Regions from separate parts of the Paenibacillus sp. sgz302190 genome, predicted to be linked through region 1. Evidence: riboswitches for the same ligand, from Rfam matches in the RefSeq annotation. Region 1 holds a riboswitch; the other holds the start of a gene.

Region 1 (5,307 bases):
ACAGATCCTCCGTGTACCCTTCCTCATTCGCATGAAGCTCCTTCAGAAGCGCGGTCAAAGTCTCGTAAGCCTCGTCCTGCTCCTGCGGCGTCAGCTCCTCGTACACTTCCTGGGCAAGCACGCCCACATACAGCCCGTGAATGCTTTCGTCGCGCAAAATCAGATCGATGATTTCGCCGCTGCTAGTCATCTTGCCTTGGCCGGCCAAATACAGCGGATAGAAAAAGCCGCTATAGAACAAATAGCTTTCAAGCAGCACGGATGCCGCCATAGCCAAATACAGATCCTTGCGGGTGTGAATGCCGTCGTAATATTTGGCAATCGTATTCGCCTTGAACTGCAAATACGGATTTCGCTCCACCCAGAGGAAAATGTCGTTGATCTCCTCCGTCGTAGACAGCGTCGTAAAAATGCTGCTGTACGATTTGGCGTGAATTTGCTCCATCATGCCCATGAAGCTGAGCACCGCTTTGCGCTGCAGCCCGTCCACATGCTCCAAAATTCTTGGCATCCCTACGCCGCCCTGCATCGTATCGAGCAGCGTAAGCCCGCCCAGCACTTTCATATACAGGTCGCGCTCCGCTTCGTTCAGCGTCATCCAGGACATTTTATCGTCAGACAGAGGAATTTCTTCGTCCGTCCAAAACTGCATAATATTTTGATTCCAGAACGTGATCGTAAAATCGTCGTCAGGCCGGTTCCAGTTGACGGCTCTCTTGGTGGTCATCTTGTATTCATTCCCCTTCCCGTTACACCGAACAGCTGACGCACTCTTCAACGGAGAGCTGGTTCGTCCGCGTGTAATAGAGCGATTTTAACCCGACGCGGGCAGCGTACAAATAATAGCGCGCAAGCTGTCTGGTCGTCACATCGCTGTTGACATGAAGCACCGTCGAAATGCCTTGATCGACATGCGTCTGGATTTCGGCAATCAGGTCAAGAATTTTGAATTGGTTCATTTGATACGCCGATTTATAGAAGAAGAAATTGTCTCTCCGCAAATACGGCATCGGGTAATACGTCGTCGAGTTCGCGTACGTCCGCGTTTCGATCGGCTCGACGATCGGCATGACGCTGGAAGTCGCATTCTGGATGTACGAAATGCTTTGCGTAGGAGCGATAGCCATTCTGTACGCATGGTAAAGCCCGTGAGCGCGCACTTCTTCCTTCAGCTTGGCCCAATCGTCCGGAGAAGGAATCTGCATGCCCTCGAACAGTTGTTTCACCTTGTCTGTGACCGGGCGGTAATCGGTTTGCAAGTAGCGGTCAAAATAAGCGCCGCCGGCATATTCTGAAAGCTCGAACCCGTCGAACGTCTCGCCCTTCGACTTCGCGATCTCCATGCTTTTTTCAATCGAGAAGAAATTCATCGCCATGAAAAACGTGCGGACAAAATCTTTCGCTTCTTCGCTCTCATAACTGATCTTGTTTTTGGACAAATATCCGTGCAGGTTCATCGCACCCAGTCCGACCGAGTGCAGCTCGCGGTTCGCCTTCGCTACGCCCGGCGCGTTGGCGACCGTCGTCATATCGCTGACGGAGGTCAGCGCAATCATGCCCTCGTGCACCGATTCGCGCAGCTTTTTCAGATCCATGACATTCGCTATGTTCAAGGAAGCCAGATTGCAGCTAATATCTCTGCGAATCAGGTTCTCATCGCCGTAATCGCCGATTTCCGACGTCTCTTGCAGCTGAAAAATTTCCGTGCAAAGGTTAGACATCTTGATCGCGCCGATCTGCTTGAGCGGGTGCGCCAAATTCGCATTGCTGCGGTTCATCATGTAAGGATAGCCGGATTCCAGCTGCGTCGTGGCGATTTTTACGAGCATTTCGCGGGCGCTCATCACCGGTTTCTTTTTGACTCTAGGGTCCGCCAGCAGCGTGTCGTACATCTCGTCCATGTCCATATCGTCAAGGTGCTTGCCGTACGCTTTGTATACCGTATAAGGCGCGAACACATGCAGCGGCTGGTTCTCTTCGGCCAGTTTGTAGAACTTATTCGGCACGATCAAACCGATCGACAGCGTTTTGAGGCGCGACTTTTCGTCCGCATTGATTTTTTTGCTGTCCAAAAATTCCATGAGGTCCCATCCGAAGATGTTGTAATACGCCGCTCCGGAACCTTTACGCTGGCCCATCTGATCCGCATAGGAAAAAGCGTCCTCCATAAGCTTGAGCACCGGCATAATGCCTTTGGCCGCACGCTCGACGCCTTTGATCGACTCTCCGCGGCCGCGCAGCTTGGACAGATTGACGGCCACGCCGCCGCCGATTTTGGACAGCTGCATGCACGTGCCCAGCACATAGTTAATCGAATTCAGCGAATCGTCCATCTCCAGCAGGAAGCAGGATACCATCTCGCCCCTGCGGCTTTTGCCGGCATTCAAAAACGTCGGCGTCGCAGGCTGCAGCCGCTGTTCCATCATCGATTTCGCCAACTGTTTCGCCGTTTCCGCATCGCCGCGACCCAAGTAAAGCGCCACAATCGCGACCCGGTCCGCATAATGCTCAAGATAAAGGGTTTTATCGTCACTGCGCAAAGCGTAATCCGTATAAAACTTCGAAGCCGCCATATACGAGGAGAATTCGAAGTTATATTCGTGAGTGATTTTGTATGTATCTTCAACTTCGGATGCGGAATATTTCTCGTAAACATCCTCGTAAAAGTTGTTATCTATCATGTAACGAACCTTCGAAGCCGTATCGGCAAAATGAAGGCTGTTGCGGTTCACTTCTTCCATAAATTCGTGCACGGCTTCCCGGTCTTTCTCCAATTGAAAAAAGCCGTCGACACCGCGCTGCATGATCTGGTTGTTTAACTCAATATGCCGCAATTGCGTGCACCTCCTGAACAAATCGCTGAACATCCTGCCGGGTTCCGGACAGTTCAAACTTGCCGAGCACAGGCACGCCGTAACGCTCGGCGATGCGGTCCGCGCTCTTTGCGAATCCATCTCCCCAATTCCGGTTCCCGCTGGCCGCTACGCCTTGGAGCCTAGGATGGTTCCGCTCCAAAAAGTGTGCGACTTTCTCCGGAATTTGACCAAAGCCTGTCGTATAGGTGACAAGCACGAAAGGTTCATCCATCTTCATCGCCTCTTCAATTTGAACCGCAGGCAAATTTAATTTTTTAATAAATCTGCGGACATTTCCCGTCTTGGAATCGTAAGCAATCAGCATGGGATTTCGTCTCCTTCTGTCAAAACCATTAAAATGGCGCATTCGGCAAAAAGAAGGACCGAATACGCCACAGGAACATGCGAACATAACGCCTGCCACTGGAGTGGGAGTCTGGACACCTTCCTATCTGCCGTAGGGGTGATTCTTACGAATAGGCAGGTCTCCTGGCTTGGGATCATCATTCCCATCCGCCTTCCCGGCTTTCCTATCGGAGCAAGCCAGTGGCAATCGGATGAAAACTCCTCCTGAACAGTGGCGGGACCGCGCCGGATTTGCACCGGACTTCCCTATTAAGCTTCGTGCGTGTCTCTAGAACGCGAAGCACCTATCCATCACGAGATATAGTTGATAGATTTCAATTTATATCAAGATATAGTGTTTGTCAATGAGCAAATCCGACTATCAAACCTCGAAAATCTCTCATTTCGGAAGCCTCGTTCAGCTATAAAAAACGGCAAAAAATATGTGGATAAAAGGCGTGAAATGGCAAAATAAGGAACGTCATTTTCGGCTGTTCCTTGTCCGGCGCGGGCTAAATCGGAGTCCTGATTTCATCATTCAGAGCAATGCGCTGGGGATATTCGCTTGCAAATCTGGGGATAAACTGGGGATAATCCGGTACGAAAGTGGTGCACCAAAAACAAAAAAATAGGTCCATGCCAGCATCCTCATAGGCCTTTAGGACCCCCATGCAACAACAACGGGACGAAGCCCTCTCTACCAAATAAATCCAATTTCATGCCAAAACACCAAACAAAGCTATCCAGGGACGGAACAACGCCCTGAATAGCTTTAAAAATTGAATGATACAAGTCCAGCCGGTCGATTTATCCGTTGCGCTTTTGGAAATCGGCCATAAAGTCAGCCAACGCTTTGCAGGAAGCATATGTCACCGCGTTGTAAGTCGAAGCTCTTAATCCGCCTACGCTGCGATGGCCTTTCAAACCGACAAAGCCGTTCTGCTCGGACTCTTTAATAAATTTCTTCTCAAGCTCCTCATCCTGCAGACGGAACGTCACGTTCATCATCGAACGGCTGCCCGCATCGACCGGACTGCGGTAGAAGCCTCCGCTTTGATCGATCGCGCTGTAGATCAGGCCTGTTTTTTCGAGGTTGTTTTTTTCGATGGCCGCAAGTCCGCCCTGCTCTTGAATCCATTTCAGCACAAGGTTTACCATGTAGATGGAGTACACCGGCGGCGTATTATACAACGAGTTGTTTTTGCCATGGATTTCATAGCGCAGCATCGTTGGAATGGTTTTTGGCAAATCCTGGAGCATGTCCTCTTTCAGGATAGCGACGGTAACGCCGGACGGACCGAGGTTTTTTTGCGCGCCCGCGTAGATCATGCTGAATTTCGACACATCGACAGGACGGCTCAAAATGTCGCTGGACATATCGGCGATCAGCGGCACGCTGCCTGTGTCCGGAAAGCTTTGGAACTGCGCCCCTTCGATCGTTTCATTGGAAGTGAGGTGCAAATAGGCTGCATCCGGATGAATGTTGATTTCGCTTAAATCCGGAATTTTCATAAACTTTTGCTCTTTCGAGCTGGCTGCGATGGACACTTCGCCGAACAATCCCGCTTCCTGAACCGCTTTCTCCGCCCAAGCGCCGGTCAGAACATAGCTGCCCACTTTGCCCTGTTTGAGGAAGTTCATCGGAATCATGGCAAACTGCGTGCTCGCACCGCCTTGCAGAAATTGCACCTGATACCCTTCCGGAATGCCGAAAATTTGTTTGAGCAGCTGCTGAGTTTCGTTGTGGACCTGCTCATATTCCGCGCTGCGGTGGGAGATTTCCATAATCGACATGCCGATTCCTTTAAATTCGACAAGCTCCTCCTGCGCCTTTTGCAGCACTTCGAGCGGAAGCGCCGCAGGCCCCGCATTAAAATTATACGCACGATTGCTCATGAATAACCCACCTTTGCTTAATATACTATGGTTATGATAGCAAGATTCGCCTCACGCATCAAGTAAAACCTCTGCTGGACATGCTAAGCTTTAAGTCCGCATGTCAAACGGCACCAATACAAAGCTCTAGGAGGAATAGTATGTCTCTTCAAAATTTTTCCGCCGACCCGTACCGGCTGTTCGTCGGCATCCGTCTCCCCGACGCGTCCAA
Region 2 (5,989 bases), on a different contig from region 1:
TAACAATGAAAAAGTTTTATTTGTGCTTATCGGCAGCCGTACTATCCATGTCCTTAATAGCTGGATGCACCAGCAACAATATGAGGGCGAGAAGCGTCGATCATTACCGTAATCCTGATATTGCCGCCAGAAATCAAGGCTATGTTCGGCCGCTGGATGTCGGAACGGCGACCCCAAGCCCGACAAATGCTGCCGGCACGGCGCAAAGCATTTTCAGCGATGTTCCAAGCGGACAATGGTATACGGACAACGTCCTCTGGGCAGCCAACTTGGGTTTGGTCAACGGTTACCCGGACGGCACTTTTCTTCCTAATGGAGCGATCACTAGAGCCGAAGTCGTCAAAATTATTCGCTCCCTGGCGGACAAAGGATATATTGTCATACCTTCGGCCACGACAACGCCAGTGCCGACTACGACGCCAACCGCTACGCCTGCAGCAACGGCAACTGGCACTTCGACGCCGACTACAACGCCTGCAGCTACGACAACTGCAACTCCGACCGCGACGCCATAAGCACGCTTAAATAAGCGAATATTCCGCCAAACTGGATACTCCGCATACGTCCATGTTATGATGAATGGTAGTCGGCAGTAGTATATAGGAAAGGTAAACACATCATAATATGGATGAACAAAACAAAAAAAGCGAAAAAAGTTTTCATTTTTTAGCCGTAATTTTAGGCGTAATTGTGGACAATGTAGGGACTTTTTTATCTTCTGCAAGCATAAGCCTCATTTTTTTGTCCACGCAATCTGACAATGAACAAGATCTGATGAAAATTTATTCTTACACGGGATGGCTGGCTGCGTTTTTGGTTATCGGCATGTTTTGGTCTTTCTACGGCGCTTACGTAGCGGCCAAGGTAGCCAAACGGGCCGAGTACTTCAATGCCGGATGCATAGGCGTGATTGGCGCGGCGGTCGGCTTTGATTCTCTGATTTCCAATCCCGGCGTTGCTTTTTGGTACCAAATCATCGGACTGATCGTCATCGTGCCGGTTTCTTTATTGGGCGGCCATGTGGCGTTAAGACGCAAGCATGCGCGGAGCATGAATCGCTAAAAAAAGAGACTCCAGCCTGTAAAGGCGGGTCTCTTTTTAGGTGGTTCAGCCTGCTGGCGCCGGTACGTAGGAAAGCATTGTGTTTTTCACAAGTTCCGTAGTCTGACTCAAGTCCATATTTTCAAATACATGTTCGCATTGCTTGCGGTAGGAAACTTCCTCGATATAGTGGTTCATATAATGATCGATAACGTCCATCGGCGTGCTGCGCGCCAGAAGCCTTTCCATAATCGTCTGCTTGTTTGCATAAATAAAAATTCGGACAGCCCGTTCGCCGAACTCATATTTGAAACGGTTGGCCGCATAGCGGTTGACGATAACGTAAATAGAGCCGTGTTCCTTGAGAGCTTGATCGATGTCCGCACGTTTGATTCCGTAAAAATTTCCGTCGATTTCCGCCGTCTGAAAAAATTCACCGTTAATATCCGCATCGATGAACGCTTTCCGTGAAATGAATTTGTAATCTCTGCCTTCGATTTCTTTAGGTCTTGGAGTTCGTGTTGTGTAAGATGCAACCGATGAGAAGCCGAGCTCTTTGGCAATTTGGTGCGCAATTGTTTTGCGACCGGAACCGCTTGTGCCTGTGAACACAAAGATCAATCCGCCGGTTTGCTGTCCGCCCATAATGAATCCTCCTCCAAATATGAAATTTTGAAAGCGATATCGTGATAGTTTTATTATAGTACGAATATTCGGAAAATTAAAGAGAGAATTCGTGTTTCATAGATTGTGCGGTATAATAGAAACGTCGAAAGGAGCTGTTCCTGCTGAATTTCAAAATATATGTGCAAATGAATCGGGCATTGTTTTACTTGGTCGGTATGCTTGCGGTCGCGTCAGCGGCTTGTACGGCGCTGCTGCTGGTCCGTATTTACGGGTCGTCGGGCAGCTTTCTGTACAGATGGTTGATTGCGCCGAATTTGATGCTGGCCTGGATTCCGCTTGCGGCGGCGCTGGCCGTTCGTTACTGGTGGCATATGAAGCAAACATTCCGCATCAGACTGCTGATCGGATTGCTGGTATGGCTCCTGTTTTTGCCGAATGCTCCGTATATGTTGACGGATCTGGTGCATTTGACATATTTGAAATCGTCGGTTCCCGTACATTTTGACGTATTGCTGAACGCTTTTACCGCGATTATTGCCCTTTGGGTCGGCTTGTTTGCCTTCTATCTCGTGCACGAAATATGGTTGGGACTGCTTCGCCCGGCCGCAAGCTGGATGTTGGCCGGCGTCTTGCTGCTGCTGTGCAGCGTTGGCGTGTTTTTGGGCCGCTTTTTGCGGTATAACAGCTGGGATTTTTTCCGCAAGCCCTGGGCGATCGCGCAAGATTCCATAAAGCTGCTGGAGCAGCGGGATGCGCTCGTTTTTATCGGCGTGTTTATGCTGGTTCTTAGCTGTTTGTACCTTGTTTTTTACGCTTCTGTCCGGTATCGGGCCGCCGCAAAGAACGTTCGTTAAGAAGGAGAGTTTTCATGCCCAAATATGCAAATCTAAGTATCGAGGCAACGCAATTTTTGCAAAATAAAACAGGCAGCACTCACCTGGAATGTTATACATACATCGATCCGGAGCGGACGGAAGAAAGTTTTTTTGTCGTGCGTACGACGAACAAAGTGATTCATGTCGGCTTTTCCGAAATTGCGTACGATCCGGCCGATTACAAGAGTTTGCTGGAAGGTCTCTACCGCTCTGTCTATGAATAATTGCATGGACAATGCATACGATTGATGATAGGATGATTTTAATTGCATATGGATGGAACCAGGTGCTGAATGATACGTTTCATTCAGTTAAAAGGGAAGTCCGGTGAGAATCCGGCACGGACCCGCCACTGTAACGATCGGGCTTTGGAGCAAAGCCTCTCCTTGGCAGCATGTCACTGGGCAATACCCGGGAAGACGCCGGGAGTATGATCGAAGTCAGGAGACCTGCCCGGTTTGAACGACACTTTTGCCCTACGAGGAATTAGGGTGTGTTAGAGGGCGGTTGCTCCTGTGCTTATTGAAAAGACGTTCAAACCAGGCATTTCTAACATGATGTTGTGTTGGAAATGCTTTTTTATTCGTGCAAAAGGTTTTTAGAAAGGGTGATTGCTATGCCGGGGAAATTGCTCGTCATCGGTTTCGGGCCGGGAAGTTTCGAACATATTACGAAGCGGGCGCGCGAGGCTATTCAAGAAAGTGAAATCATCATCGGCTACAATACATATGTCGATCTTATATCCGGCTTGATTTCGGAACAACAAATTGTAAGAACCGGAATGACGGAGGAAGTGAGCCGGGCGCAAGAGGCGGTCAGACAAGCGAAGCTGGGGAAAAAGGTAGCGGTCATCTCAAGCGGAGACGCCGGTGTGTACGGGATGGCCGGCCTTGTCTACGAAGTGTTGATGGAGCAAGGGTGGACGCCAGCGGGCGGCGTCGAAGTTGAAATCATCCCCGGCATCTCGGCCATCAATTCCGCTGCATCCTTGCTGGGCGCGCCTATTATGCACGATGCGTGCACGATCAGCTTGAGCGACCATTTGACGCCGTGGGAGCTTATTGCAAGGCGGGTGGAAGCCGCGGCGCAGGCGGATTTTGTCATTGCGCTGTACAACCCGCGCAGCGGAAGAAGGACGCGGCAAATCGTCGAGACGCAGCGCATTTTGCTTCAGCACCGTTCGCCGCAAACGCCGGTCGGCATCGTCAAGAGCGCATACCGGGATCGGGAGCACGTCGTCGTAACGACGCTGGCCGATATGCTGAATCATGATATCGGGATGCTGACAACGATTATTATCGGCAACTCGGCGACCCAAAATTATGACGGCCTGCTGATAACCCCGCGGGGGTATCAGCGCAAATATACGCTGGGCGCGGAGACGCAGCCGCTCAAGCCGCATCAGCGGCTGCGGGCCGAGGCGGAGCCTTGGGCGCTCGCGCAGGAGGAAGAGGCTCCGGCCGAAGACCGGAGCGAAAGCGCGGGAGCCGCAGCCGGCGGAGAGCCGGCCGTTCGGCAGGCAGCGCAAGCGGCGGCCCAAGCCAGCAGCCCTTTGCAGCTGGCGATGGAGGCGCTGGAGCTGGTTTCCCGGGGCAGCGGCGGCGCTGCGGGGGCTTTGGAGCCGATGGCGTTTACCGCGACAAAGTCGATCTTTGAATTTGCGGTAAGCCCGGGGATCGCAAATAAACGGTTGAGCGCGGCGCAGTTATGCGCGCTGGGCGAAATCGTCGGCGACAGGGGCGACATCGAATATTCGCCGCACCATCAATTGATCGTCCGCATCCAGACGGACAATCCGCAGGATATCACTTCCGAGCTGAGCGAGCTCGGCCTCATGCTTTCGCCGATCGGCGACGTTGCGCAGATTAAAGCCTGCGACTTTTGCAATCTGGAAAAAGGGGAATCGATTCCTTATGCGGAGGCGCTGCATCAAAGAATCGGCAATCTGGAGGTACCGAAGGAGCTGAAAATCGGCTTCAACGGCTGCGGCATGGCTTGCTATGGCGCGGTGCAGCAGGATATCGGCATCGTATACCGGAAGGAAAAGTTCGATTTGTTTTTGGGAGGCAAAACCGTCGGCAGAAACGCGCATCCGGCCCAACCGGTAGCGGAAGGCATCGATCCGTCGGAGCTCGTCGAGCAGGTCGTCAGAATTGTCGAGCGGTACAAGCGGGAAGGGCATCCGAACGAGCGGTTCCACAAGTTTTTTAAACGCGTTAAAGAAATAGAAGGCTACCGCCACCAGGAAGCGCAAGGATTCGTCATTGAAAACGCCGTCTGCGGCGATTAGAACGTTATACCAGCATGTTCGTTTTTTATGGATAGAGCACGGTGAAGTTTTGGGAGGGGATAAAGACATGAATGCTGTCTTGTTTGTAGGGCACGGAAGCCGGGATGAGGAAGGCAATGAGGAGGTCCGGCAGTTTATTGCGGAAATTGCCGGGAAGATGGACGGTTTTATCGTAGAGACTTGTTTCCTTGAATTCGTCGAGCCGACCATCGCTCAAGGAATCGATCGCTGTATCGAGCTTGGCGCGGACCGGGTTGTGGTCATACCTATTATTTTATTTGCGGCCGGTCATGCCAAAATTCATATTCCCGCGGCGATTGACGAGGCTAAGCGGAAATACCCGCATATCGGGTTTACATACGGCAGACCGATCGGCGTACACGATCAAATTTTGGACATTTTAACGTCCAGAGTGCAGGATTCCGGCGTTCGGCTGGAGAATGAGCTGGAGGACACGGCGTTTTTGATCGTCGGCCGGGGCAGCAGCGATCCGGATGCCAACAGCGATCTGTTCAAAATTTCCAGGCTGCTTTGGGAACGGCTGAAAGTAAAATGGGTGGAGACGGCTTTTATCGGCGTTACCGCTCCGCTGATGGATGACGGCGTGGAACGATGCATCAAGCTCGGCGCCAAAAAAGTAATTATTTTGCCTTATTTTCTTTTTACAGGCATTTTGATTCAGCGGATGGAGGAAATGGTGGAAGGATACCGCCGGCAGTATCGGGAGCAGGAATTTCATTTGGCTCCTTACTTCGGCTTCCATCCGCTGCTGCAGGAAATTTTGATCGGCCGGGCGCTGGAAGCGGTGCAGGACGAGGTTAAAATGAACTGCGACATGTGCCAATACCGTCTAGAGGCGATGAAGCATATCGATCACCATCATCATCACGACCATGACCATGATCACGGACATCACCATCACCATGATCATGATCACGACCATCATCATCACGATCACGATCATCATCATGACCACGACCATGAGCACGAGCACGCGGGAGGAACGAAGCGATGATACTCGTTTTAGCGGGCACAAGCGATGCCAGGGAGCTGGCGCTGCGGATCCGGTCAGCCGGGCATGCCGTGCTGACGACGGTCGTCACGGAGAGCGCCGCCAAAAGCATGGAAGCCGCAGGGCTGCCCGTGCTGACAGGCA

Evidence for each region. A riboswitch is a leader RNA that binds a small molecule or an ion and turns the genes downstream of it on or off. The one in region 1 is predicted to bind cobalamin.
Region 2: linked by a shared signal. The riboswitch ahead of cobJ (precorrin-3B C(17)-methyltransferase) and the one ahead of nrdI (class Ib ribonucleoside-diphosphate reductase assembly flavoprotein NrdI) in region 1 are both predicted to bind cobalamin.

Annotation. Positions count from the first base shown of each region.
Region 1 covers NZ_JBZYAO010000070.1:156-5,462, reverse strand. The annotation lists gene nrdF (class 1b ribonucleoside-diphosphate reductase subunit beta) at 1-727, opposite strand, end outside; gene nrdE (class 1b ribonucleoside-diphosphate reductase subunit alpha) at 750-2,834, opposite strand; gene nrdI (class Ib ribonucleoside-diphosphate reductase assembly flavoprotein NrdI) at 2,821-3,180, opposite strand; cobalamin riboswitch at 3,318-3,524, opposite strand; gene serC (3-phosphoserine/phosphohydroxythreonine transaminase) at 4,008-5,096, opposite strand; partial or broken gene AC6RNO_RS35860 (2'-5' RNA ligase family protein) at 5,237-5,307, shown strand, end outside.
Region 2 covers NZ_JBZYAO010000005.1:30,664-36,652, forward strand. The annotation lists gene AC6RNO_RS08210 (S-layer homology domain-containing protein) at 6-515, shown strand; gene AC6RNO_RS08215 (hypothetical protein) at 775-1,062, shown strand; gene AC6RNO_RS08220 (guanylate kinase) at 1,108-1,686, opposite strand; gene AC6RNO_RS08225 (DUF1361 domain-containing protein) at 1,854-2,522, shown strand; gene AC6RNO_RS08230 (hypothetical protein) at 2,537-2,767, shown strand; cobalamin riboswitch at 2,811-3,014, shown strand; gene cobJ (precorrin-3B C(17)-methyltransferase) at 3,160-4,833, shown strand; gene AC6RNO_RS08240 (CbiX/SirB N-terminal domain-containing protein) at 4,901-5,848, shown strand; gene cobK (precorrin-6A reductase) at 5,845-5,989, shown strand, end outside.